Regions from separate parts of the Arthrobacter sp. 2762 genome, predicted to be linked through region 1. Evidence: riboswitches for the same ligand, from Rfam matches in the RefSeq annotation. Region 1 holds a riboswitch; each other region holds the start of a gene.

Region 1 (8,053 bases):
GCACCAGGAGGAGCCACATCGGTGCCGGGCGTTTGGGTAGCGGGCAACGTCACCGATCCCATGGGCCAGGTAGTGGCTGCCGCGGCGGCGGGAACCATGTCCGGTGCAGTCATCAACGCGGATCTCATGATTGCTGAAACCAGGCTGGCGGTAGCGGCAGCGGCCAGCCGCGCTGAGGGCCTTGTTTCACCGTAAGTTGCATTAATTAGCAGTCGACTTACGGTCCGGGTGCGAGGACGATTAAAGAACAGCCACTAAGGAGGTTGGGTATGTGCTACTCGTACTATGAGGGCTTTGAGAGGCGCACGAAGAAGGACTCCGTGCGCACGCCTGAGATGCACAAGCCTGAGACCAGCAAGGATCAGGCACCTGAGGCCCCTGCCGAGAAGAGCCCGCAGACAGAAGGAACGTTGTGGACTTTCCTGGCTCGTCGCCGCAGGGAATTTGAGGTTTCAGAACCGAAGATCGACCGCATCCGCGAGAAGGTCTAGGCAGCGGTCTGGGCAAAGACCCTGTACAACGGGCAATTCACCACCGCGCGCGGCGGTGAATTGCCCGTTAAGCGGCGTTTCCGGCTGCCTGCTTGGGAACGTCCAGGAATTCGAGGGCGCCAGTGACCAGTGCTTCCGTGCCAAGGGCCAGTGTTGGCTGGATGATCGGGGCAAAGTAGGGCGAATGGTTCGACGGAACGTCCTCCGGGAGACGGCCCGTCGTCGCCCAGTCCTTGAAGCGGGTGGCCTCGATCCCGCCCAGGAACCAAAAGACGAGGGGCGCCCCGGCCGCCGTCGCGAGTTCCCCGACGTCTTCACTGCCTGAGACGGGGCCGGGGTCCATGATCCGCGCGGCCCCGAACCTATCGCGAAACGCTGAAGCGACCCTTCCGGCGGCCGATTCATCATTGACCGTCATCGGGAAACGCTCCTCATAGTGGAATTCGGGTTCCTTGAGGGAGCCTGAGGCAGCAGCTTCACTTCGAACGATGCGCTCGATCGAGTTCAGGACTTTCTCCCGCGTGGGCTCGCTGAAGGATCGGATGCTGAGGCCAAGGGTTGCGGTCTCGGGAATGATGTTGTTCTTTGTTCCCGAATGGATTTGCCCAACCGTAACTACTGCAGAATCGCTGGCGGCGAGTTCCCGGGACACCACTCCTTGCAGGCGCATGGTGGTTGCCGCTGCCATGAGCACTGGATCAATGGTGGTTTCAGGCCGGGAGCCGTGGCCGCCGCGTCCATGCAAAGTCACGTTGAGGGAATCCGCTGATGCCATGGCCACACCGGGACGGATGCCGAACCATCCGGCAGGAAAGGGCGCCACGTGCTGGGCGAGGACCACGTCCGGCTTGGGGACCAGGTCAAAGAGCCCATCCGCCACCATGGCCTGGGCACCGCCACCCCATTCTTCGGCTGGCTGGAAGACGGCGATCAACGTGCCCTGCCAGTCCTGCCGCTTTTCGGCCAACGCTTCCACGGCTCCGAGGAGGCAGCTGACATGCACGTCGTGCCCGCACGCATGCATGATCGGCACGTCGCGGCCTTCATGGTCGACGCCGACTGCCGCACTTGCGTAGTCCAACCCGGTGGCCTCTTTGACCGGTAACGCGTCCATATCGGCACGAAGCATCACCACAGGTCCGGGGCCATTGTCCAGGACTCCTACAACCCCCGTTTTCCCCACGCTGCGGTGGACCAGCAGCCCCAGGTCCTCAAGGTGTCCGCTGATGATCCCGGCTGTCCTGCCCTCTTGGAAGGAAAGCTCCGGGTTTGCGTGGAGGTCACGGTAGAGGGCTTCAAGGTCAATGCTCATGGGGAATTTTCCTTAACAGGTCGACGCCGCAGGTCTGGCCAGTGTATCGACGTCATCAGACAACGACGGCGACCCACACCTTTGCGCTTCAGGGCAAACTTGGTTGCATGGAATCTTCACAAGAGATCACTACCCAACGCTCAACGGTCGAGGATTGGACCAAGGCTCTGGCAGAGTCCAGCGGATCACCTGGTGGAGGCGCAGGAACAGGTGTAATGCTGGCCATTGCCGCATCCCTGGCTTCCATGGTTGCTGGTTATACGGAGGCGCCCGGGCAGCAGTTGGCCGATCTTCACGCCCGGGCCCGCTCCCTCCGCGAAACCGCCCTGAAGCTGGCTGACGACGACGCAACGGCGTCAAAGGCTTTCGGTGCGGCCTTCCGGCTTGATCCTGGCCCGGACCGGGAGCAGGCAATCCACCGGGCATCCGTCGATGCTGCCAAGGCGTCCGCGGTCCTCGGGGACCATGCCATCGAAGCCATCGAGGACCTGGGATGGCTTGCTGCCAACGGGAACCCGGCGCTCATTGCTGATGTGGTGGTGGGGTTCGGAGCCCTCAGGGCGGCGATCGCAGGAGCCCGGACCAACGTGAGCTTTGATCTCGGGTCGCTCAGATCCGCAGGCGCGTCGCTTGATGAGATCAAGGAAAAGCACCCTGAATTGTGGGCAACGGTAGGGCGGCTCAGCGATGCCCTGGACCGCATTGACCAGCTGGTGGCCGCCATAGATGGCAAGGCTGCACCTACGGACGGCCACTGATTCCCGCGGCGCCTACTGCGCTTTGGGAACCCGCCGGAGCACGACGGCGGCAAGCACTGCCGCGCAAGCCATCAGTACCAGCCCAATCGCCGCAGTGATGTGGACGCCGGATTCGAAGGCTACCCGGGCGGCGGCTGTCAGGGCATCCGATAGCGGAGCGGGTAGTGCCGAAGCAGCATCCACGGCGCCGGCCAGCGTTTCTCCCGATTTCCCGGCCGCTTGCGTGGACAAGCCCTCCGGGATGACGAGGTTGTGCTGGTAGGACGCGGTGAGGATCGAGCCCAGCACGGCCGTTCCCAGGAGCGAACCAAGCTCGTAGCCTGTCTCGGAAATTGCGGACGCCGCTCCGGATTTGTCGGCCGGCACCGAGCCGAGGATGAGGTCGTTGGAGATGGTTTCCGCTGCGCCTACGCCGACGGCGAGGACAGTCAAGGCTGACAACAGGAACACAGGTCCGCTGCCGTGATCACCCACAGCTACCACCAAATAGCCCGCCGCGCTGAGGGTAAGGCCGCCGGCCACAACGAATCCTGGCCGGATGCGCTTTACCAGCGGGACCACCACCAGGCCGGCGATGATGGTTGCCAGGAGCGCCGGAATCATTGCGATGCCCGCTTCCATGGGGGACTGGCCCTCAACAAGTTGCAGGTGCTGGGCGAAGAAGTAGATGAAGCCCGTCATGGAAAACAAGGACAGGACGTTGGCCACGATTGCGGTACTGAACACTTTGTTCCTGAACAAAGAGACGTCCAGCATGGGACTCTGGATCCGCCGCTGGCGCCGGACAAACAGAACGCCCATCACCAGGCCGAAGACCATGAAGGCCGCTGCCGACGCCCCGAATCCGTGAACAGCGAATTCCTTGATGCCGTACACGAACGGAGCCATGGTGATCACGGACAGCGCGATGCTGGGCACGTCCACACGGCCAGGATTGGCGTCCTTGGATTCGGGAATGAGGACCCTGCCGAAAGCGAGGAGGGGCAGGAGCAAGAAGGTCGCCACCAGGAAGACGGCACCCCACCAGAAGTGTTCCACCAGCCAGCCACCAAAGATCGGGCCAAGGGCGGCGCCGCCAGAGAATCCGGCAGCCCATACGGCGATCGCGAGCCGCCGGCGGTTCGGATCAGCAAAGATGTTCCGGATCAAGGACAACGTTGAAGGCATCAACATCGCGCCGAACACGCCAAGTGCGGCGCGGCCGGCAATCAGCCATTCCGCGGAAGGTGCGAACGCCGTAGCAGCCGAAACCGCCGCGAAGCCTGTGCTGCCGATCAGCAGCAGCCGCCGTCGTCCGATCCTGTCGCCAAGGTTGCCCATGGAAACGAGCAGCGCCGCCAACACGAGCGGGTAGGCGTCAATGATCCACAGCAGTTGCACGCCACCTACATCCAGGGAGCGGGCAATTTCGGGCAGGGCGAAGGTGAGCGCGGTGTTGTCTACGGCCACCAGCAGCACCGGGAACATCAGGAGTGCCAGGGCCGTCCAATCGCGCCACGGTGCCGTCTGACCCATCAGGGAATGAGCGGAACGGGGTGCTTGGGTTGAGGACGGCGTGAACATGGCACCAACTATACCGTCCAGACGGTATAGTTTCAAATTCAACACCATCAAACGCCGTAGGGAATGATGTAGTCATGCCACGAAAACCAGTTGCCCGGGATGCGGTCCTGGATGCCTACGAAGCCCTCCTTATCGAGGTGGGGGAGCGGGCTGCCACGCTTGACGCCGTCGCAAAGCGGGCAGGTGTCTCCAAGGGTGGACTGCTTTACCACTTCCCCAACAAGGAATCGCTGATCAGCGCCCTGCTGGAGCGCTTGGATGAGTTGGCCCAGGCAGACATCGAAAAAATGAAGACTGCGCCCGATGGCAGCGCTGCTTACTTCATTCGGACCTCGCTGTGGGCCGGGACCCCCATGGACCGGGCGTTCGTCGCGGCTACACGGCTGGCAGAAGTTGCCCATGAAGAGACCCGGCTACGGTTCAGCGGAATCCAGCAGCAGTGGCTGGACGTCCTGGCCGAGGATGTGGGTCCGGAGGTAGCCAAAGCCGTCAGTTATATGGGTGACGGCCTGTATTTCAATGCCATGTTCGAGGGTGGCCAGGAAGGCGGCAAGCCCGGGCGGGAGGTCGACGTCGAGATCCTGCTGGGAGTCCTGGACCGGCTCCGCAAGTAGCGGGTCGCCCATTTGCGGCGACGCCTCCGACGTAGGACAATTGAGTCTTGTGGTGCGTCTTTACAGAGGCACGCAAACAATAGAATATGCCTTTGATCTGCGGCGGGAGAGTCCTGCAAGCAAGTGATGCGGGCGCCGTAGGAGCAAACCCTCCCCAGGAATCTCTCAGGCCCACGCACCGCCGCGGCGAGGCAACTCTGGAAAGTAGCAGGCCTTTTGCTGCGCCCTTTGGCGCGGAAGAAATGCTGTGCTCACCGACGGTGCAAGCGATCGTTGTGCAAGCAACACGCGGAAACTCTCAGGTCCAATACAGAGCGGGGAGGAACCCAGCCGCTGTGGCGTACCCAAACGCCGCCCAAGTAATGGAGTTCCTTCGTGACGGTTAGTTCAGCCTCCACCACCTTCGTCGATCGGCATATTGGCGCCCGCCGCCAGGCCGACATTGACACCATGCTCAAGACGGTCGGCTACGACACCGTTGATTCGCTGGTTGATACGGCCGTTCCCAACGACATCCGCCAAGACGTTGCCCTCACCCTCGAAAACGCGCTCAGCGAAGTTGAGGTCCTGGCCGAGCTGCGCAAGCTTGCGTCCAAGAACAAGACCGCCGTCCAGATGATCGGCCAGGGCTACTACGACACCGTCACGCCGCCGGTTATCCGCAGGAACATCCTCGAATCCCCGGCCTGGTACACCGCATACACGCCTTACCAGCCGGAAATCTCGCAGGGCCGCCTGGAAGCTCTGCTGAACTTCCAGACCATGGTCCAGGACCTCGTGGGCCTGCCGATCGCCAACGCCTCCCTGCTGGACGAAGCGACGGCTGTGGCAGAGGCCGTGCTCATGATGCGCCGGGCCAACAAGAACAAGGCAGCCCATGACGGGAAGACCGTCCTCGACGCCGACTGCCTCCCCCAGACCATCGCTATCGTGAAGGGCCGCGCTGAGGCGCTCGGTTTCGAAGTTGAGGTCGCCGACCTTTCGCTCGGCCTCCCGGAAGGCGCCATCAACGGCGTCGTCCTGCAGCAGCCCGGCGTTTCCGGCCGCGTGTTCGATCACTCCGCCGTCATCGCTGACGCCAAGGAACGCGGTGCACTGGTCACGGTCGCAGCAGACCTTCTCTCCCTGACGCTCATTACCCCTCCGGGCGAGCAAGGTGCGGACATCGCCGTCGGTTCCGCCCAGCGTCTCGGTGTTCCGCTGTTCTTCGGTGGCCCCCACGCTGCGTACATGGCCGTCCAGAAGGGTCTCGAGCGTTCGATGCCTGGCCGTCTGGTGGGCGTTTCCAAGGACGACGCCGGTGTCCCCGCCTACCGCTTGGCGCTGCAGACCCGCGAGCAGCACATCCGCCGCGAGAAGGCCACGTCCAACATCTGCACCGCGCAGGCGTTGCTGGCCATCGTCGCCTCCATGTACGCCGTCTACCACGGACCCGAAGGCCTGAAGGCAATCGCAGAAACCGCCCACGGTCACGCCCGCACCCTTGCAGCGTCACTGAAGGCTGCCGGCGTCGAGGTCCTTCACACATCCTTCTTTGACACCATTACAGTCCGCGTTCCTGGCAAGGCTGCCGAGGTTGTAGCTGCTGCCGAGGCCAAGGGCATCAACCTGCGCGGCATTGACGCTGATCTGGTGGGCATTTCTGTTGACGAGACCACTACATCAGAGGTTGTTCGCAGCGTCCTGGATGTCTTCGGCGCTAACGTGCTTGAGTCCGCAGAAGGTTTCGCGCTTGAGGCTTCCATTGAGCGCTCGAGCGACTTCATGCAGCACCCGGTGTTCAACACGCACCGCTCCGAAACCCAGCTCCTGCGCTACATCCGCAAGCTCTCGGACCGTGACCTTGCACTGGATCGCACCATGATTCCGTTGGGTTCCTGCACCATGAAGCTCAATGCCACGGCCGAGATGGAAGCCATTTCCTGGCCCGAGTTCGCCTCGATCCATCCGTTCGCTCCGGATTCCCAGACAGAGGGCTGGCGTGAACTGATCACCGATCTTGAGTCCCAGCTGACTGAGATCACCGGCTACGATCAGGTCTCCATCCAGCCGAACGCCGGTTCGCAGGGTGAGCTCGCCGGCCTCCTCGCGATCCGCGGTTATCACCTGTCCCGCGGCGACGAGCAGCGCAACGTGTGCCTGATTCCTGCTTCTGCGCACGGCACCAACGCTGCTTCCGCAGTGCTGGCCGGTATGAAAGTTGTTGTGGTGGCCACCGCTCCCGATGGCACCATCGATCACGTTGACCTCAAGGCCAAGATCGAAGCAAACAGGGACGCCCTCTCGGCCATCATGATCACCTACCCGTCCACGCACGGCGTGTACGACGCCGACGTCCGGGAAGTGTGCGACGCTATCCACGAAGCCGGCGGCCAGGTCTACATCGATGGCGCCAACCTCAACGCACTCGTTGGGCTCGCGCAGCCGGGCAAGTTCGGCGGCGACGTATCGCACCTGAACCTGCACAAGACGTTCTGCATCCCGCACGGTGGTGGCGGACCCGGTGTTGGTCCGGTCGCGGCCAAGGCACACCTGGCGCCGTTCATGCCTGGTGACGCTGCTTCGTGGACCGAAGGCAATGACGTCCCGATTTCGGCCTCCCGTTTCGGTTCGGCCGGTGTGCTCCCGATTTCCTGGGCTTACGTGAAGCTCATGGGCGGCCAGGGGCTCACCGAAGCCACCAAGTCCGCCCTGCTGGCTGCGAACTACATTGCTTCCCGGCTCAACGAGCACTTCCCCGTGCTCTACACCGGCGAGGGCGGGCTCGTAGCCCACGAGTGCATCCTGGACCTCCGTGAACTGACTGCCCGCACAGGCGTTACAGCTGAAGATGTTGCCAAGCGCCTCATCGACTTCGGCTTCCACGCTCCCACGCTGGCGTTCCCGGTTGCCGGAACCCTTATGGTGGAGCCCACAGAGTCTGAGGACCTCGTGGAGATCGACCGTTTCATCGAAGCCATGATCACCATCCGCGCCGAAATCGAGCAGGTCGCCACCGGCGATTTCACTGTTGAGAACTCGCCGCTGCGCAAGGCACCCCACACGGCTGCCGCCGTCGTAAGTTCTGACTGGGACCGCGCATACCCGCGTGAGCAGGCCGCGTTCCCCGTCCACCACCTCAAGCAGGACAAGTACTTCCCGCCCGTTGGCCGCATCGACGGCGCAGCAGGAGACCGCAACCTGGTCTGCTCCTGCCCTCCGATCGAAGACTTCGAAAACTAAAGGACGGTCCTGCAAATGACTGAGAACTACACTGCTCTCTACGAAGAGCACAAGAAACTGGGCGCGTCCTTCACGGATTTCGGCGGCTGGCAG
Region 2 (8,053 bases), on a different contig from region 1:
CAGCGGAAGTGCGACGCTCCAGCCAAGCCCTGCCAATGGTGCCGCTGTAGGCGGGGGTGCGGGAAACTTCGAATCCGCCATAGCCGGAAAGCTGCGTGGGATTTTGTCCGTCCAGGACCAGGTCCTTGGATGCCACCTGGAAGTAGGGGACTTTGGTCCCATCCGCCGAGACAGCGAAATGCTGCTGGACCTCATAGTCACCATCATTGAAGAACGACGGCGATCGCTTCACCACGGCATGCTGGCTGGTCACGCCCGCGGTCGGGTTGCCGGATGAAGCCACGCCGGATGAAGCCACCTCGCCAGCCGTGAGGGTACCGCGGGTGAGGGTAGTGGGAGTAGTGAAACCGGTGGCGACCAACCAGTAGTCATTTCCCGCGTCGGAAGCAGAGTCGGATTCGTCTTCGTCGTCCACCGCATAGGCATTGACATCGTGAAGCGGCGGGCACGCGTCCAGGACGGTGGCGACCCAGCCGCCGTCGGAATCCACGCGGGAAGGGTCCAGCACCCTGATTTCGGAAGAGACATCGCGCAGGAGGTTGAGCAGCAGATAGTCCTTGGTCCAACTCCACGACTGCAGCGACGTGTGATCATCCGGGGTAAAGAGCACCACAAATTGCCGCGATCCAGCCAAGTAGCCCTCGAGGTCAGCGGCCAGCAAGGAACCGGCCGTGTAGGTAACGCCGGAAACGTCCCAGTCCTTCTGCGGGCGGAACATCAGCCATTCTCGGTGGGCGCTGATGTTCACGTCGGTGGGCACGTCGATTGCGACCCATGAGTCGTCGCGAAGCAGCCATGTATTGCGGTTGTAGAAGTCGATGTAATCTACGGCGAAGGTCCGTTCGAAGCCCGGGGTTGAGTCGTGGGCCACGATGGCCAGCATGTGGTCTTCGGGGATGTCGAAGATCCGCTCTGCCTGGGCGAGGGATTGGCCACGACGCAGCCTCACACCGGTCCGGGCGTACGAGGAGGTGGTTGCAGGCAACCCCTCTGCCGTACTGGAGACCAGCAGTGTGTCTGCATCCAGCCAACTCACGTTGCCTTTTGCCGTGGGCAGATCGAATCCGCCAGCGGCCGGCTCAACAAACGTGCGGGATTCGACGTCGAACTCGCGGTGACGGTTGGCGTCGCCGCCGTCGGGGGACAGCGAAACCATCGCGAAGCGGTACGCGTCCCCGTCCAAAGGACGGAGGAACCCGGCTCCATGGAACACCCATTCGACGCCTTCTGCGGCGGCGAGGGCATCGATGTCCAGCAGTACGTCCCATTCGGGTGCCTCGGAAACGTAGCTCTCCCACGCCGTCCGCCGCCAAAGGCCCTTGGGGTGCTCCTGGTCCTTCCAGAAGTTGTAGTAGTAATCACCGCGCTTGTTCACCATGGCAATCCGGTCCGTCGAATCCAGGACCTCAAGAATGCCGGCTTCAACCGCTGCGTACTCTGCGTCTTCCAGCAAATCCTCGGTTCGCGCGTTTTGTTCGCCGACCCAGGCCAGCTGTTCTTCGCCGTGAATGTCCTCCAACCACACGTTCTCATCCGTGGGTTCGGGCGCAATGGTCGCAGCGTGGCGAGGCCCGGACTTGGTCTCCAGATCCGTGTCGTTGTCAGGAAGGGGCGTCTGATCAGCTTCTGTGATGGTCATCGCCCCATCCAAGCAACACTTTTCAACTGGAAGCAAGTCACGCAGAAGTTAGGCTTGAGCGTGGCTAAATCGCAAATCAATCGTGTTGCCCTCATTGGGGCCGGCCCCCGGGGCACGAGTGTCCTTGAGCGGCTGCTCGCGAATTGGGCTGCAGGGGCCACCAGCCGTGCGGACCGGACCGATACACGGTGGAGCACATTGCACATCCACGTTGTGGATCCTTTCCCACCGGCATCCGGCCATGTGTGGCAGCCCGAGCAGTCCAGGCTGTACCTGATGAACACCCAGGCGTTCTATCCGACGCTCATCCCTGAAGATCCCAAGCTTGCGCAGCCCCTCGCAGGCGGTTCCTTTGACCAGTGGCGCGCCGCCCGACGTCGTGATGGACAGGGCCTGAACGACGCCGAAAAGGCGGAGTTGGCCACCCTCGACTCCCACGATTTTCCCAGCAGGGCGCTGTACGGACGGTACCTGCGGCAGACTTTGGCGGACCTGCTTCAGCGAATGCCCGACGGCGTGGAGGTCACCTTCCATGAGACGATCGCCGTAGCGGCGCGCCCGGTCCCGGCGACCTCAGGCACCACAGGTGGGCAAACTTTCGACGTCGAACTGGCCGACGGCACTACGCTCACCGTCGGCTCGGTGGTCCTCGCGCTGGGGCACATCGAGTCCCGTTTGAATCCGGAGCAGCGTTCGTTCCAACGGGCGGCCGATGAGCACGGCCTCCTCTACTTCCCACCTGCACCGCCGGCCGACGTCGACTGGCAGCGGGTGCCGGACAACGAGCCCGTCCTGGTGCGCGGGATGGGACTGAATTTCTTCGACGTCATGGGCCAGCTGACTGAGGGGCGCGGAGGCAAGTTCGTCGAAGCCGGCGTACCGGGAGCCGGAGTTCTCGAGTACCGGCCCTCGGGCAGGGAACCCAAGATCATCGCGGCGTCCCGGCGCGGCACCCCATACCGGGCAAAGGCCGGCCTGAGTGGGTATTACCCCAGCAGCATCACCATGCGTTACCTGACCGAGGCAGCGGTGGACCGCTTCAGGGCAGCCGGTATCCAGCCCGGATTTGACCATGACCTTTGGCCGCTCCTGCACCGCGACGCCTTGTGGGCTTATTACTCCACCCTGGCCAGGTCGCAGCCTGCGGCCATTCGCGATGCAGCGCAGTTCCTCGCGGACCTCGAGGATGCCTTGCAGCCCCACGCGCACACCACTGCCAAGTGGGAAAGCGACGTCGCCGCCCTGGTGGACAAGCACGTGGTTGCCTCCCGCCGACTCAATGTCCGTGGGCTCGCTGCGCCGTTGGCCGGCCGGACGTTCGCATCACGCCGGGAACTGGACCTGGCGGTAACGGCCTATCTCGACGACGACGCACGACGCTCCGCACTGGGCGAAGCGGACCCCGTGAAGATGGCAATAGGCGCCCTGCACACCGGCAGGGCGATCCTGAAGTCCGTTGTGGCAGACGGTGGTATCACGGACGAATCGTGGGTCGCTGAACTGCGGGGATGGTTCGAATCGTTCGTTGAAGGCCTTGCAAGCGGAGCCCCGGCACTGCGCTCGGAGCAGTTGGCTGCTTTGGCGCGTGCCGGCGTCGTTGGTTTTGTTGGACCCGATCCGAAGTTCAGCGTGGATAGAAGCGCCAAGGTTTTCCGGGCAGCCTCGCCATGGGTCCACGACGGGCCAGCCGAGGCACCCACTTTGATCGAAGCGATGTCACCGGCCAACAGGGTGGGCATCAATATTTCCCCACTCTTGGAACAACTCATGGCCGACGGCCTTGTGCGAACCAAAATCATGATGAGTGCCGAGGGTACGCCGGTGCAGACGACCGGACTGGATGTGGAACCGCACCCGTATCGGCCCGTGGCGTCCAACGGCTCTGTGACCCGGGGGATGTATGTTTTGGGCCTGCAATTGTCCGCGACCCAATGGGGAACAGCCATTGCTGCAGAGGCGCGTCCGGCAACCGGGAAGGCTTACGCCAGTGGCCAGCGAACCCTGCGGGATGCCGACGAGATCGCGCGTAGCATTCTGGGCAGCTAGCTGCCTTCGTTTGCGGCGAGTCCAATGCTTCGCTAGTGTGTGAGCTGCATCACCGGCAAAGTGGTGCGCGCTTTTGATCTGCGGCGGGAGAGTTCTGCCGGTACATCACGTCAGGCGCCGTAGGAGCAAACCCTCCCCAGGAATCTCTCAGGCCCATGTACCGCCGCGGCGAGGCAACTCTGGAAAGCAGTCCGGGCAACCGGGCTCACCGAAGGTGCAAGCAGGCCACCCCTGCGGAAACTCTCAGGTCCACCTACAGAGTGGGGAGGAACCCGAATCATCGTGGCACCCAGTGCCGCCTGAACAATGGAGTTCCTCTTGACGATTCAGCGCCCACCATCCTCCGTCTCGCATCCAGCAGACTCACCACACCTCGAACGGCAGCTCAGTAACCGCCACATCCAGCTGATCGCGATAGGCGGTGCAATTGGCACGGGCCTGTTCATGGGCTCGGGAAAGACCATTTCTGCAGCTGGTCCCTCCGTCATTTTCGTGTACATGATCATCGGCTTCATGCTCTTCTTCGTCATGCGCGCCATGGGCGAGTTGCTCCTGAGCAACCTGAACTATAAATCCTTCAGCGACTTTGCAGCGGACCTGCTGGGTCCCTGGGCCGGGTTCTTCACGGGCTGGACCTACTGGTTCTGCTGGGTCATTACCGGCATCGCTGACGTCATCGCGATCGCCGGGTACTCCAAGGAGCTCTGGCCTTCCCTTCCACTCTGGGTGCCCGGATTGATCACCATCGGCATCCTGTTGCTCCTGAACCTGGCTACGGTGAAAGCATTCGGCGAGACCGAATTCTGGTTCGCCCTCATCAAGATTGTGGCTATCGCGGCCCTCATCATCGTCGGTCTGTTCATGATTTTCAGCGGCTTCCAGTCCGATGCGGGACCGGCCAGCTTCACCAACCTGTGGAGCCACGGTGGCTTCTTCCCCAACGAATTCATGGGCTTCGTCGCCGGTTTCCAGATCGCCGTCTTCGCTTTCGTCGGCATTGAACTGGTAGGCACCACGGCCGCCGAGGCCAAGGACCCGGAGAAGAACCTGCCCAAGGCCATCAACTCGATTCCGATCCGAGTGCTGCTCTTCTATGTGGGAGCCCTCATCATCCTGATGTCCGTCACCCCGTGGACACAGTTCGCGGCTGGACACAGCCCATTCATTGCCATGTTCTCCCTGGCCGGCCTGGGCGCCGCAGCTACCATCGTCAACCTGGTGGTGCTCAGCTCTGCGATGTCCTCAGCCAACTCGGGTATTTACTCCACGTCCCGCATGGTTTATGGCCTGGCCCAGGAAGGCGACGCCCCGGCTGTGTTCGGCGCGCTCTCAGGACGCAAAGTACCCCGCAACGCCCTGTTCCTTTCCTGCGTCCTGCTGCTGTCCGGCGTCGTCCTCATGTACGCAGGGCAGGACATCGGCAAGGCGTTCGACATGGTGACCACCGTGTCTGCTGTCTGCTTCGTGTTCGTATGGTCCATCATCCTGGCCAGCTACCTTGCGTTCCGCAAGCGGCGGCCACACCTGCATGATTCTTCGGCGTTCAAAATGCCAGGCGGCGTGGTGATGGTGTGGGTGGTCTTCGCATTCTTTGCCTTCGTGCTCTGGACCCTGACCACGCAGCCGGACACTTTTGCTGCGCTGCTGGCCACGCCGCTGTGGTTCCTGATTCTGGGGGTGGCCTGGGTCATCCTGCGTCGCCGGCCGGCACATCTGGTTCGCTATGGGGAGTTCCAAGCGCAGCTTGAGAAGGACGCGAAGCGCGCGGAGGAACCCGAGCTCGCTCAGAAGTAGCTGACAATCCACAAAGGCCTGCCCCTCACGAGTCATCTTTGTGAGGGGCAGGCCTTTTGGCGGGTCATGCGAAGGGGCTTCTTAGCCCCTCAGGCACTTCTGGTACTCCAGCCAGGCCCACGCGTAGCGCAGCCAGCCTACGACGTCGTACCACTGAGTCGGCTTGGTGGGCTCAGTGCACAGCGGCGGGTTCGGACCGGTCCCAGCCACGGTCACCAAAGCCTTCACTACGGTTCCGGACTCGACGGCGGTGAGCACCAATGTGCCGGTGCCTGCAGCTGCCGCCGCGGGAACCTTGAGGTTCACGGTGGCTGTGCCTGCCGTTACCGGCACGGATTCGAGCGTCGTCGCCGCGCCCTTGCTGTCCACGAAGATGGCTTTGAGGGCGGTGTTGGCCGGGCTGCCGATCGAGGTGAGATTCAGCTTGGAGACAGCGAGTGCCATGGGCTCACCCGCCTGGACTTCTGCCGCAGTGGTGTTGACCACGGCAACTGACCGGCGCGCGAAGTCCGGAGACACCGGGTTGTGCTCACGGAGGTACTTGATCCAGGCATCGCGGTCCACCAAGCCGGTGTCCTTCGTGTTGCTGCCTTCCTTGAAGATCCGGAAGTTGTCGCCACCCGTAGCCAGGAAGCTGAAAGTCCCAATTCTGTACTGCTTGGCGGGGTCCATCACTGTCCCGTTCACCCAAATACCGGTGACGCGGTCGCCTGCTGGGCGGGTGGCGTCGTAGGTGTAGTTGACGTTCTTGGACAGTCCCAGCTGCTGGTAGGGACGGCTGGGAACAGTTCCGTCAACGTTGGTCTGCCACTGCTGCTCAAGAAGGGTCTTGAACTGGGCGCCCGTGAGGGATGTGGTCCACAGGTTGTTCACGAACGGCAGGACCGCGTTGGCCTCGGCGTAGGTGATGGTGCCGTCCGGCGCGTAGTAGAGCTCGTTACGCAGGCCGCCGGGGTTCACGACGCCGATCTCCGCCGCACCCAGTTCAGGCGCCTTGAGCGTGTCCGCCAAGGAGTCCGCTACCAGGTTTCCGAGAGTGGATTCGTTCGCGCGGTCGTCCCGCTTGGGGGCGCCGCCAGCCGGATCCGGAGTGAAGGCGGTGGTGATATCAGCTGTCACTGCGCCAACGGGCTGATTCCCGATCACGGCAGCCTCGGCGAGAGCCTTATCCACGATCGCCTTGACCGCGGCCACCCGAGGATAGGCGGCAACGAGGCTTTCCGAAGTGTCCGTTGTACGATCCACCACGGCGGCTTTATAGCCTGTGACGGTTTTCGTGGCGGTATCGATGGTGAGAGTCACGCTTCCCACGTTTTCGCCGTAGTTGCCGGTCTGCACAATGGGCCGGGTTTTGCCGGTGGGCTGTCCGTTAGCATCCAGCAGGGGTGCATCCCAGGCGTATTCCTTGTGGGTGTGGCCGGTGAAGATGGCGGCTACGTCAGGGGTGGTCTCGTTGACGAGCTTGGCGAACGGTCCGCCGGCTGCGACTTCCTGCTCCAGGGTGGCACCCTCCGGTGTGCCCGATGCTGCACCGTCGTGATTTTCAACGATGATCAGATCGGCAAGGTTTTCTGCTTTGATCTTGGCGGCGACCCGATTAATGGCCTCCACTGGGTCACCGAACTCGAGATCCGTAATTCCGGCCGGCGTCACCAAGGACGGAACTTCCTGCGTGACCGTACCAATGACTGCCACCCGCATGCCGTTCATGTCCAGGACCTTGTACTCCGGCAGTACCGGAGTCCTAGTGCCCTTCTGGTAAACGTTCGCGCCCAGGTAGGCAAACTTCGCGTTGGTACCATCGGCGATGACGCGGTCGCGCAGATCCTGCCACCCGCCGTCGAACTCGTGGTTGCCTACTGCGGAAGCCCCGAGTTCCAGGGCGTTCAGGATATCGATGGTCGGCTGGTCCTTGGCAACCGAGGAAGCGAAGAGTGAAGCGCCGATGTTGTCGCCGGCAGAAATGAAGGCAGTTGCCCCGGGGGCGGCCGCAGCGCGGAGCTTCTCCACAGTGCCGGCGAAGAGGACAGTGTTGGAGTCGATCCGGCCGTGGAAGTCGTTGATGCCAAGGAACTGCAGGTCAACAGTGGCTGGCGCATCCGATCCCAGGTTCATACCCACTACCACGGGATCATGGTCGCTTGCACGGAACTCGTCCCCGGCATAGTAGTTGGTCACATTGTTGTTATACCTGCTGTACTCCAGCGCCACGGACTCGACGGAGTTGATGTTCCAAATGTCGGTTCCCCTGACTATCCCGGCCGCTGCCGGGGAAGCAAGGATGTGGTCCAGCGAGCCCACCATGCCCCCGAAGAGGTAAGAATGCTTGCCGGTACCAGCTTCAAGGTCGGCGTAGCCTGCGCCAGTGAGGACATTGATGGGGTCTTCCTTGGCATAGGCGTTGAAGTCGCCGATCAGGAAGACCTTGTCCGTGCCCTTGGAGGCCTGGAGGTCCTTGGAGAAGGCGAGCAGTGATGCAGCCTGCTTGGTGCGGGCTATGTTGGAGGCGCCCTGGCCCTTGTCCGTGTCATCCGGGGTGGCGGCGGACCCCTTTGACTTGAAGTGGTTCACAAT
Region 3 (8,053 bases), on a different contig from region 1:
CAACGCACCCAGGCTGCCTACGATTTCAACGTTGTCGGCGCTCATGGTCATGGCGAGGGTGCCCACCAAGGCGCCCAGGATCATGGGGAACAACGTTCCCAGGACGCAGCCAGAGTATGAAGCCCAGAACGCCGGTGCTGAGCCCGTGCCCTGCGGCATGTAGCGGGAGTAATCGGAGACGTAGGGCGCGTAGGCCAACTGCCACAGGGCCGAGACGGAGATGGTCCCCATGAAGCCAACCCAGTTGAAATTGCCCTCCGCAAGGAAGCTGGCGGGAAGGCCGTGGACCACCAGGATCCAGATGAAGGCGAGCAACAACGCCAGGCCCGCTGCAACACTAAGGATGCGGGCATAGGCGTGAATGAGCCGGTAGCCGAAAATCGTGGCAATAACGCTGATCACGCCGATGATGATGATGCCGGCATCCACGCTGATGCCGGGGCTGACGGCGGCCATCGCTTCTCCACCAAAGACGAGGTTTGCAGCGAAGAACCCGACGTACATGATGACCACGATGACCACGATCAACAGGGCGCCGAAGGAGCCGAACTGGCCGCGGGTCTGGATCATCTGCGCCACGCCCAGCTGCGGGCCTTGGGCCGAGTGCAGCGCCATGAAGACGCCGCCCACGACGTTGCCGATGATGATGCCCACCAGCGCCGGCACGAAACCCAGGCCGAACACCGTGGTGGCAAGTCCGCCGGTCACGATGGTCATGATCATGATGTTGGAGCCGAACCAGATGGTGAAGAGGTCGCGCGCCTTGCCGTGACGCTCGTTCAACGGGATCGGTTGGATGGTTTTGTCCTCGAGGCGCGGAACTTCGTGTGCGGCCAAGGGCGCGTTCATGATGCACTCCGGGAGGTCGAAGCCAGTTCACGGACAGCAGGGCCGGTGGCTTTGCTGCGGTTCACCATCAGGCCGAGAAGGTCGAAGACGAGAGTGGCGGCGGCGACGGTTGTGATGTCCGCATGGTCGTAGGCCGGAGCGACCTCCACGACGTCGGCGCCCACAATGTTGATGCCGTTCAGGCCGCGGAGCAGGGCCAGGAGTTCACGGGAGTGGAGTCCGCCCATCTCCGGAGTCCCGGTGCCGGGTGCGAACGCGGGATCGAGGACGTCGATGTCGATGGAGACGTAGACAGGGGTGTCGCCGAGCCTGTCCTTCACCTGCTGGATTGCAGCCGGGACGCCGATAACATCCAGGTCTGAGCAGCGGATAATCTGGAATCCGAACTCATGGTCCCTGAGGAAGTCATTGCGGTCATACACCGGGCCTCGGATGCCTACGTGCATTGACTTATCCTCCACAAGCAGGCCCTCCTCGAAGGCCCGCCTGAAGATGGTTCCGTGGGTGACGGGCTGGTCAAAGTAGGTGTCCCACGTGTCCAGATGGGCGTCGAAGTGGAGCAACGCGACTGGACCATGGACCTTGTTCAGCGCCCGCAGCATGGGCAAGGCAATGGTGTGGTCGCCACCGATTGAGATCAGCAGCTTGTCCTCACTGATCAGGGGCAACGCCTGCTCCTCGATCTCACGGACCGCCCGGGTGATGTCGTAGGGAGTGCAGGCGATGTCGCCCGCGTCCACAACCTGGGCTTCGTAAACGGGTTCGACGTCGAGCTCCGGGTGGTAGCCCGGGCGCAGGAGGCGCGAGGCCTCGCGAACCGCGGCAGGACCGAAACGGGCGCCAGGCCGGAAGGAGGTTCCGCCGTCGAACGGGACACCGACTATCGCAATGTCGTAGTCCGGAACCCGGTCGATTTGGGGGAGGCGGGCGAAGGTGCCGAGGCCGGCATACCGGGGGACTTTGGTTGCGTCGACAGGGCCGATGGGCTTGTGGATTGTCATTGACGGATCCTTAGTGTGAGGGGTGCTCGCCATTGAGCGGGAAGTAAGTAATTCCATTCTTCGTGACGCGGGTCACGGCGAATAGCGGTACATTGACTACAAATGGCCGAGGCGCTTAGACGAATGTCTAAACAGCTCCAAACGGCCCCCGGAATCATAGAGTCAGGACCCCATCCGATGGCAATCACCGTCGCCGAGCTCGTGGCGGAACCCCAACTGGGGCTCACCCTCCTTGCCGGTGAAGCTGGCCGCGACAATCGGATCACTTGGGCTCACACTTCAGACCTGCCCCGGCTGTGGGAATGGGTTACCGGCGGCGAGCTCATGATGACCAATGGGCTGTCGATTCCCGCCGATGCCGCAGGACAAGTGGCGCTCGCAGAGGCACTCATGGACAGTGGGGCAAGCGCCTTGGCGATCGGCGAGAAGATGCACGCACCCCCGCTGACGCAGGAATTCCTTGATGCCTGCGACCGGCTGCCGTTGCCGCTGATCAACATCCCGTACCCGCTGCCGTTCATCGCGATCGCCCGCTCGGTTGCCGAATCTTCCCTGCTCGAAGAGTCCCGGCGTTTGCGGCAAACAGCCAGGGTCTACGACCTTCTCCGCACGGCCGGAGCCTCCGAGGACCATTGGCAGAGCCTGGTCCAACGGCTTGCCGCCGAACTGGACGCGGAACTGTTCGTGGTGGATCGCCGCTGCCTCCATCCCTGGCACCCCGAGGGACAGCGGCTCCCGGAGTTCCTCGCGAATGAATGGGCTCCGCTTTCCGGGCAGGTGTCCTTGGCGGGCAAGAATTTCCAGTGGCACCGGATCAGGGGCCGGCACGTGCTGACCATGGACATCCCGACCCACGCCAACGCGCTCCTCGTGGTGCTGCCCAACAGCGAACCGCACCCGGACGCCGTCGTACTCCTGCACGCGGCAACCGTGCTGGGACTGCAGCTCTCGCGCATCGTCCTGTCTCTGGAAGGCCGCCACCGGCTGGCTGGCGAGTTCCTGCTGCAGGCCATGGATGGGCGCTTGGGCGCGGCCGAGATGGAGAGCAGGCTGGCAACTTTTGGGGTTCCGCCACAGGAATTCCTGCTCGCCTCCATGGCAGCGGATGCGGTCATTTCAGCGGGGCCGGTTGCGGGGCCGGCCCAAGCAGCGAACGACGGCGACAGGCTGGCCAACGTGCACATCGAACTGTGGCGGCACGGGGTTGCGTCGGCTTCGTTGAAGCGGAACAGCCGGCTGCACGTGGTGGTCCCCGCTGATGTGCCGGACGACGTCCTGGTTCATTGTGCCGGGGCGGATGCAGCGATCGGAATCAGCGCTCCGGCGGCAGTGGCCGGCATTCAGCGCGCGCTGCAGGAGTCCCTCTGGGCGCTCGGATCGGCCCGGGCGAACAAGCTTGGCCTGGCCCGATATGCGCAGGGACCGTCGTGGCTCGGGCTGACAGGTTTCGAGGAAGGAACTGCGCTGGTCAGGCGTCTCCTGGGGCCGATTTTCGATTACGAGCAGAGCCAGGAAGGTGATCTCCTCGTCACGCTGAGGACCTATTTGGACTCGCAGCGTTCGTGGCAAAAGACTGCCGCTGCCCTGTTCGCGCACCGGCAAACCATCATCTACAGGATCCGGAAAATCGGCGAATTGACGGGGCTGGACATGGGTGAAACCTCGACGGTTGCCCAGTTGTGGTTCGCACTCCAGATCCACGAGGCAATGCATCGGTAGGTATCCCTTGCTTGCGCTTTTTCCAGATAACCGGCTATGGTGTGAACCGTGTCACTGAGGTGACGCAATGCTTTTGATCTGTGGCGGGAGAGTCCTGCCGGTACATCCAGTCAGGCGCCGTAGGAGCAAATCCTCCCCAGGAATCTCTCAGGCCCACGTACCGCCACGGCGAGGCAACTCTGGAAAGCAGTCCAGGTAACTGGGCTCACCGACGGTGCAAGCAGGCAACCATTCCTGCGGAATCTCTCAGGTCCAATACAGAGCGGGGAGGAACCCACATCATCGTGGCGCACATAGGGCGCCTGAATCATGGAGTTCCTCTTGACTGTTCAATCAACCCCCACCGCTTTCGCGGACCGGCACATCGGCGCCCGGCGCCAGGCCGACGTTGACACCATGCTCAAGGCAATCGGCTACGACTCCGTAGACGGCCTGGTAGATGTTGCGGTCCCCGATTCCATCCGCCAGGACACCGCCCTGAAGTTGCAGGACGCCCTCACTGAGGTGCAGGTCCTCGCAGAGCTACGGAAGCTCGCGTCCAAGAACAAGACCGCCATCCAGCTGATCGGCCAGGGCTACTACGACACCGTCACGCCGCCGGTTATCCGCCGCAACATCCTGGAAGCTCCGGCCTGGTACACGGCGTACACGCCTTACCAGCCAGAGATTTCGCAGGGCCGCCTCGAAGCGCTCCTGAACTTCCAGACCATGGTCCAGGACCTCACGGGGCTGCCGGTAGCCAACGCTTCGCTGCTGGATGAAGCAACGGCTGTTGCCGAGGCTGTACTGCTCATGCGCCGCGCCAACAAGTCCAAAACTGCCAAGGACGGGAAGACCGTCCTCGACGCCGACCTCCTCCCGCAGACCATCGCGATCGTGAAAGGCCGCGCCGAAGCGCTGGGCTTCGAAGTGGAGATTGCCGACCTTTCGGCGGGCCTTCCCGACGGCGACATCAACGGCATCGTCCTGCAGCAGCCCGGCGTTTCCGGCCGCGTATTCGATCACTCCACCGTGATCGCCGACGCGAAGGAACGCGGTGCGCTGGTGACTGTCGCTGCCGACCTTTTGGCGCTCACCCTCATCACGCCCCCGGGCGAACAAGGTGCCGACATCGCCGTCGGAACTGCGCAGCGCTTTGGTGTTCCGCTGTTCTTCGGCGGCCCCCACGCTGCGTACATGGCCGTCCGCGAAGGCATGGAGCGGACGCTTCCGGGCCGCATCGTGGGCGTCTCCAAGGACAACGCCGGTGTCCCCGCGTACCGACTCGCGCTCCAGACACGCGAGCAGCACATCCGCCGCGAGAAGGCCACGTCCAACATCTGCACGGCCCAGGCGTTGCTCGCCATAGTGGCCTCGATGTACGCGGTTTACCACGGTCCGGAAGGCCTGAAGGCGATCGCCGAAACCGTCCACGGGCACGCCCGCACGCTGGCCACCGCCCTCAAGACCGCTGGCCGTGAACTCGTGTCCGAATCCTTCTTCGACACCCTCACTGTCCGCGTACCAGGCAAGGCCGACAAAGTCATCTCCGCTGCCGAAGCCCGCGGTATCAACCTGCGGCGCATCGACGCTGACACGGTTGGCGTTTCCCTCGATGAAACCACGACGCCGGATGTCCTCTCCGCGGTAGCCGTCGCCTTTGGTGCCGGCCCGGTGAAGGACGCTTCAGGGTTTGAGCTGCCGTCTGATGTGCTCCGCACCAGTGATTTCCTCCAGCACCCGGTGTTCAACACGCACCGTTCCGAGACGCAGCTGTTGCGCTATATCCGCAAGCTGTCCGACCGGGATCTCGCCTTGGACCGCACCATGATCCCGCTGGGATCCTGCACCATGAAGCTGAACGCCACGGCCGAGATGGAAGCAATTTCCTGGCCTGAGTTCGCCTCGATCCACCCGTTGGCTCCCGATCACCAGACCGCTGGCTGGCGCGAGCTCATTGAAGGACTGGAAGCCGACCTCACCGAGATCACCGGCTACGATCAGGTCTCCATCCAGCCGAACGCCGGTTCGCAGGGTGAGCTCGCGGGGCTCCTGGCGATCCGCGGTTACCACCTGTCCCGCGGCGATGACCAGCGCAACGTGTGCCTGATTCCTGCTTCTGCGCACGGCACCAACGCAGCCTCGGCTGTGCTCGCCGGCATGAAAGTTGTTGTAGTGGCCACGGCTCCTGATGGCACCATCGATCACGCCGATCTGGCAGCCAAGATCGAGGCCAACAAGGATGTACTGTCCTGCATCATGATCACGTACCCGTCCACCCACGGCGTGTACGACGCCGACGTCCGGGAGGTTTGCGACTCGATTCACGCTGCCGGCGGACAGGTATACGTTGACGGTGCAAACCTCAACGCACTCGTTGGGCTCGCCCAGCCGGGCAAGTTCGGCGGCGACGTATCGCACCTGAACCTGCACAAGACGTTCTGCATCCCGCACGGTGGTGGCGGACCCGGTGTTGGTCCGGTTGCGGCCAAGGCCCACCTGGCACCTTTCATGCCCAGTGATGCGAACAACGTTTCATCTGAAGGTGGCGTGGCCATCTCTGCATCCCGCTACGGCTCCGCCGGCGTGCTCCCGATTTCCTGGGCATACGTGAAGCTGATGGGCGGCCAAGGCCTCACCGAAGCCACCAAGTCTGCGCTGCTCGCGGCCAACTACGTCGCCTCCCGCTTGGATGAGCACTTCCCAGTCCTTTACACGGGCGAGGGCGGACTCGTAGCCCACGAGTGCATCCTGGACCTCCGCGAGCTGACTGCCCGCACGGGCGTCACCGCTGAGGACGTGGCCAAGCGCCTGATCGACTTCGGTTTCCACGCTCCCACCCTTGCGTTCCCCGTTGCGGGCACTTTGATGGTGGAGCCGACCGAGTCCGAGGACCTGGCTGAGATCGACCGCTTCATTGAGGCCATGATCACCATCCGCGCCGAAATCGAGCAGGTGGCCGCCGGCGATTTCACTGTTGAAAAGTCGCCGCTGCGCAACGCGCCGCACACGGCTGCCGCCGTCGTGAGTTCTGCTTGGGACCGCGACTACACGCGTGAGCAGGCAGCGTTTCCTGTCCACCACCTGAAGCAGGACAAGTACTTCCCGCCTGTTGGCAGGGTCGACGGCGCTGCCGGCGACCGCAACCTGGTGTGCTCCTGCCCGCCCCTCGAAGCGTTCGAGGACACCACTGCAGACTTCGAAAACTAAAGGACGGTCCTGCAAATGACTGAGAACTACACCGCTCTTTACGAGCAGCACAAAAAGGCCGGCGCGTCCTTCACGGATTTCGGCGGCTGGCAGATGCCCCTCAAATACGAGTCCGAGCTTGCTGAGCACCACGCAGTCCGTCAGTCCGCTGGCTTGTTCGACCTCTCCCACATGGGCGAAGTCTGGGTCAGCGGTCCGGACGCAGCAGCGTTCCTGGACTTCGCGCTGGTGGGCAAGTTGTCTGCGGTCGCCGTGGGCAAGGCCAAGTACTCGCTGATCTGCAACGCTGACGGCGGCATCATCGACGACCTCATCTCCTACCGCCGCCCAGCTCCCGAAGAAGGCGTGGATCAGTACCTCGTGGTCCCCAACGCGGGCAACGCCAAGGTAGTCGCGGCGGCATTGCTGGAGCGCGCGGCGGGCTTCGACGTCGTGGTTGACGACGCCTCCGCCGAGACGTCGCTGATTGCAGTGCAGGGTCCGAACGCGGAAGCCATTCTGCTGACCTTGGTTCCCGCTGAGCAGCACGCCCTCGTGACCGAACTGAAGTACTACGCGGCCGTTGAAGTCTCCATTAACGGGCAAGATCTTTTGCTTGCACGCACCGGCTACACCGGCGAAGACGGCTTCGAGATCTACATCCCCAACCTTGACGCAGCTGGCCTTTGGGAAGCACTCCTCGAGGTCGGCGAGGGCCACGGCCTTATTCCCGCGGGCCTTGCAGCGCGTGATTCCCTACGCCTCGAAGCCGGGATGCCGCTCTACGGCAACGAACTCTCCCGCTACGTCAACGCCTACGCCGCAGGCCTTGGCCCGGTGGTTTCCCTGGCCAAGGAAAGCGACTTCAGTGGCAAGGAAGCGCTGACTGCCATCAAGGCTGCCGGCGTCGGATCGACCATTGGCCAAAAGCTCGTCGGCCTCAAAGGTGCAGGCCGCCGCGCAGCCCGCGCCCACTACTCGGTCCTCAAGGACGGCTCACTCATCGGCGAAGTCACCTCCGGCCAGCCGAGCCCGACGCTCGGTTACCCGATCGCCCTGGCGTATGTCGACGTCGAACATTCAGCGCCAGGCACCCTGGTTGACGTCGACCTGCGAGGAAAGTCCGAGCCGTTCGAAGTGGTAGCCCTGCCGTTCTACAAGCGCCAAAAGTAGGTCCCGGTGGGAGTGACATCCTCCGCGGGCTCGGTCGCAGAAGCGCCCGCTGGGCGGACGCGATGGTCCCTTGGACGCCCGCTTCCGGATGTCATTCCCACAGGTACCGCGCGGCTCACCTTGCGCCCGGGACCAGTAGACCG

Evidence for each region. Region 1 has a riboswitch for glycine ahead of gcvP (aminomethyl-transferring glycine dehydrogenase). Riboswitches for the same ligand answer to the same signal wherever they lie in the genome.
Region 2: it holds a riboswitch for glycine, as region 1 does, so the genes downstream of both, cycA (D-serine/D-alanine/glycine transporter) here and gcvP (aminomethyl-transferring glycine dehydrogenase) in region 1, are expected to answer to the same signal.
Region 3: it holds a riboswitch for glycine, as region 1 does, so the genes downstream of both, gcvP (aminomethyl-transferring glycine dehydrogenase) here and gcvP (aminomethyl-transferring glycine dehydrogenase) in region 1, are expected to answer to the same signal.

Annotation. Positions count from the first base shown of each region.
Region 1 is NZ_JBEPSI010000008.1:214,888-222,940, reverse strand. It holds gene ABIE18_RS16160 (NAD(P)/FAD-dependent oxidoreductase) at 1-195, shown strand, start outside; gene ABIE18_RS16155 (hypothetical protein) at 270-491, shown strand; gene ABIE18_RS16150 (amidohydrolase) at 559-1,803, opposite strand; gene ABIE18_RS16145 (cyclodeaminase/cyclohydrolase family protein) at 1,911-2,561, shown strand; gene ABIE18_RS16140 (MFS transporter) at 2,574-4,124, opposite strand; gene ABIE18_RS16135 (TetR/AcrR family transcriptional regulator) at 4,199-4,738, shown strand; glycine riboswitch at 4,832-4,929, shown strand; gene gcvP (aminomethyl-transferring glycine dehydrogenase) at 5,114-7,960, shown strand; gene gcvT (glycine cleavage system aminomethyltransferase GcvT) at 7,976-8,053, shown strand, end outside.
Region 2 is NZ_JBEPSI010000001.1:70,886-78,938, reverse strand. It holds gene ABIE18_RS00340 (prolyl oligopeptidase family serine peptidase) at 1-1,639, opposite strand, end outside; gene ABIE18_RS00335 (FAD/NAD(P)-binding protein) at 1,700-3,685, shown strand; glycine riboswitch at 3,760-3,858, shown strand; gene cycA (D-serine/D-alanine/glycine transporter) at 3,992-5,479, shown strand; gene ABIE18_RS00325 (ExeM/NucH family extracellular endonuclease) at 5,561-8,053, opposite strand, start outside.
Region 3 is NZ_JBEPSI010000006.1:310,249-318,301, forward strand. It holds gene ABIE18_RS13815 (purine-cytosine permease family protein) at 1-849, opposite strand, end outside; gene speB (agmatinase) at 846-1,850, opposite strand; gene ABIE18_RS13825 (PucR family transcriptional regulator) at 2,028-3,569, shown strand; glycine riboswitch at 3,644-3,742, shown strand; gene gcvP (aminomethyl-transferring glycine dehydrogenase) at 3,891-6,758, shown strand; gene gcvT (glycine cleavage system aminomethyltransferase GcvT) at 6,774-7,910, shown strand.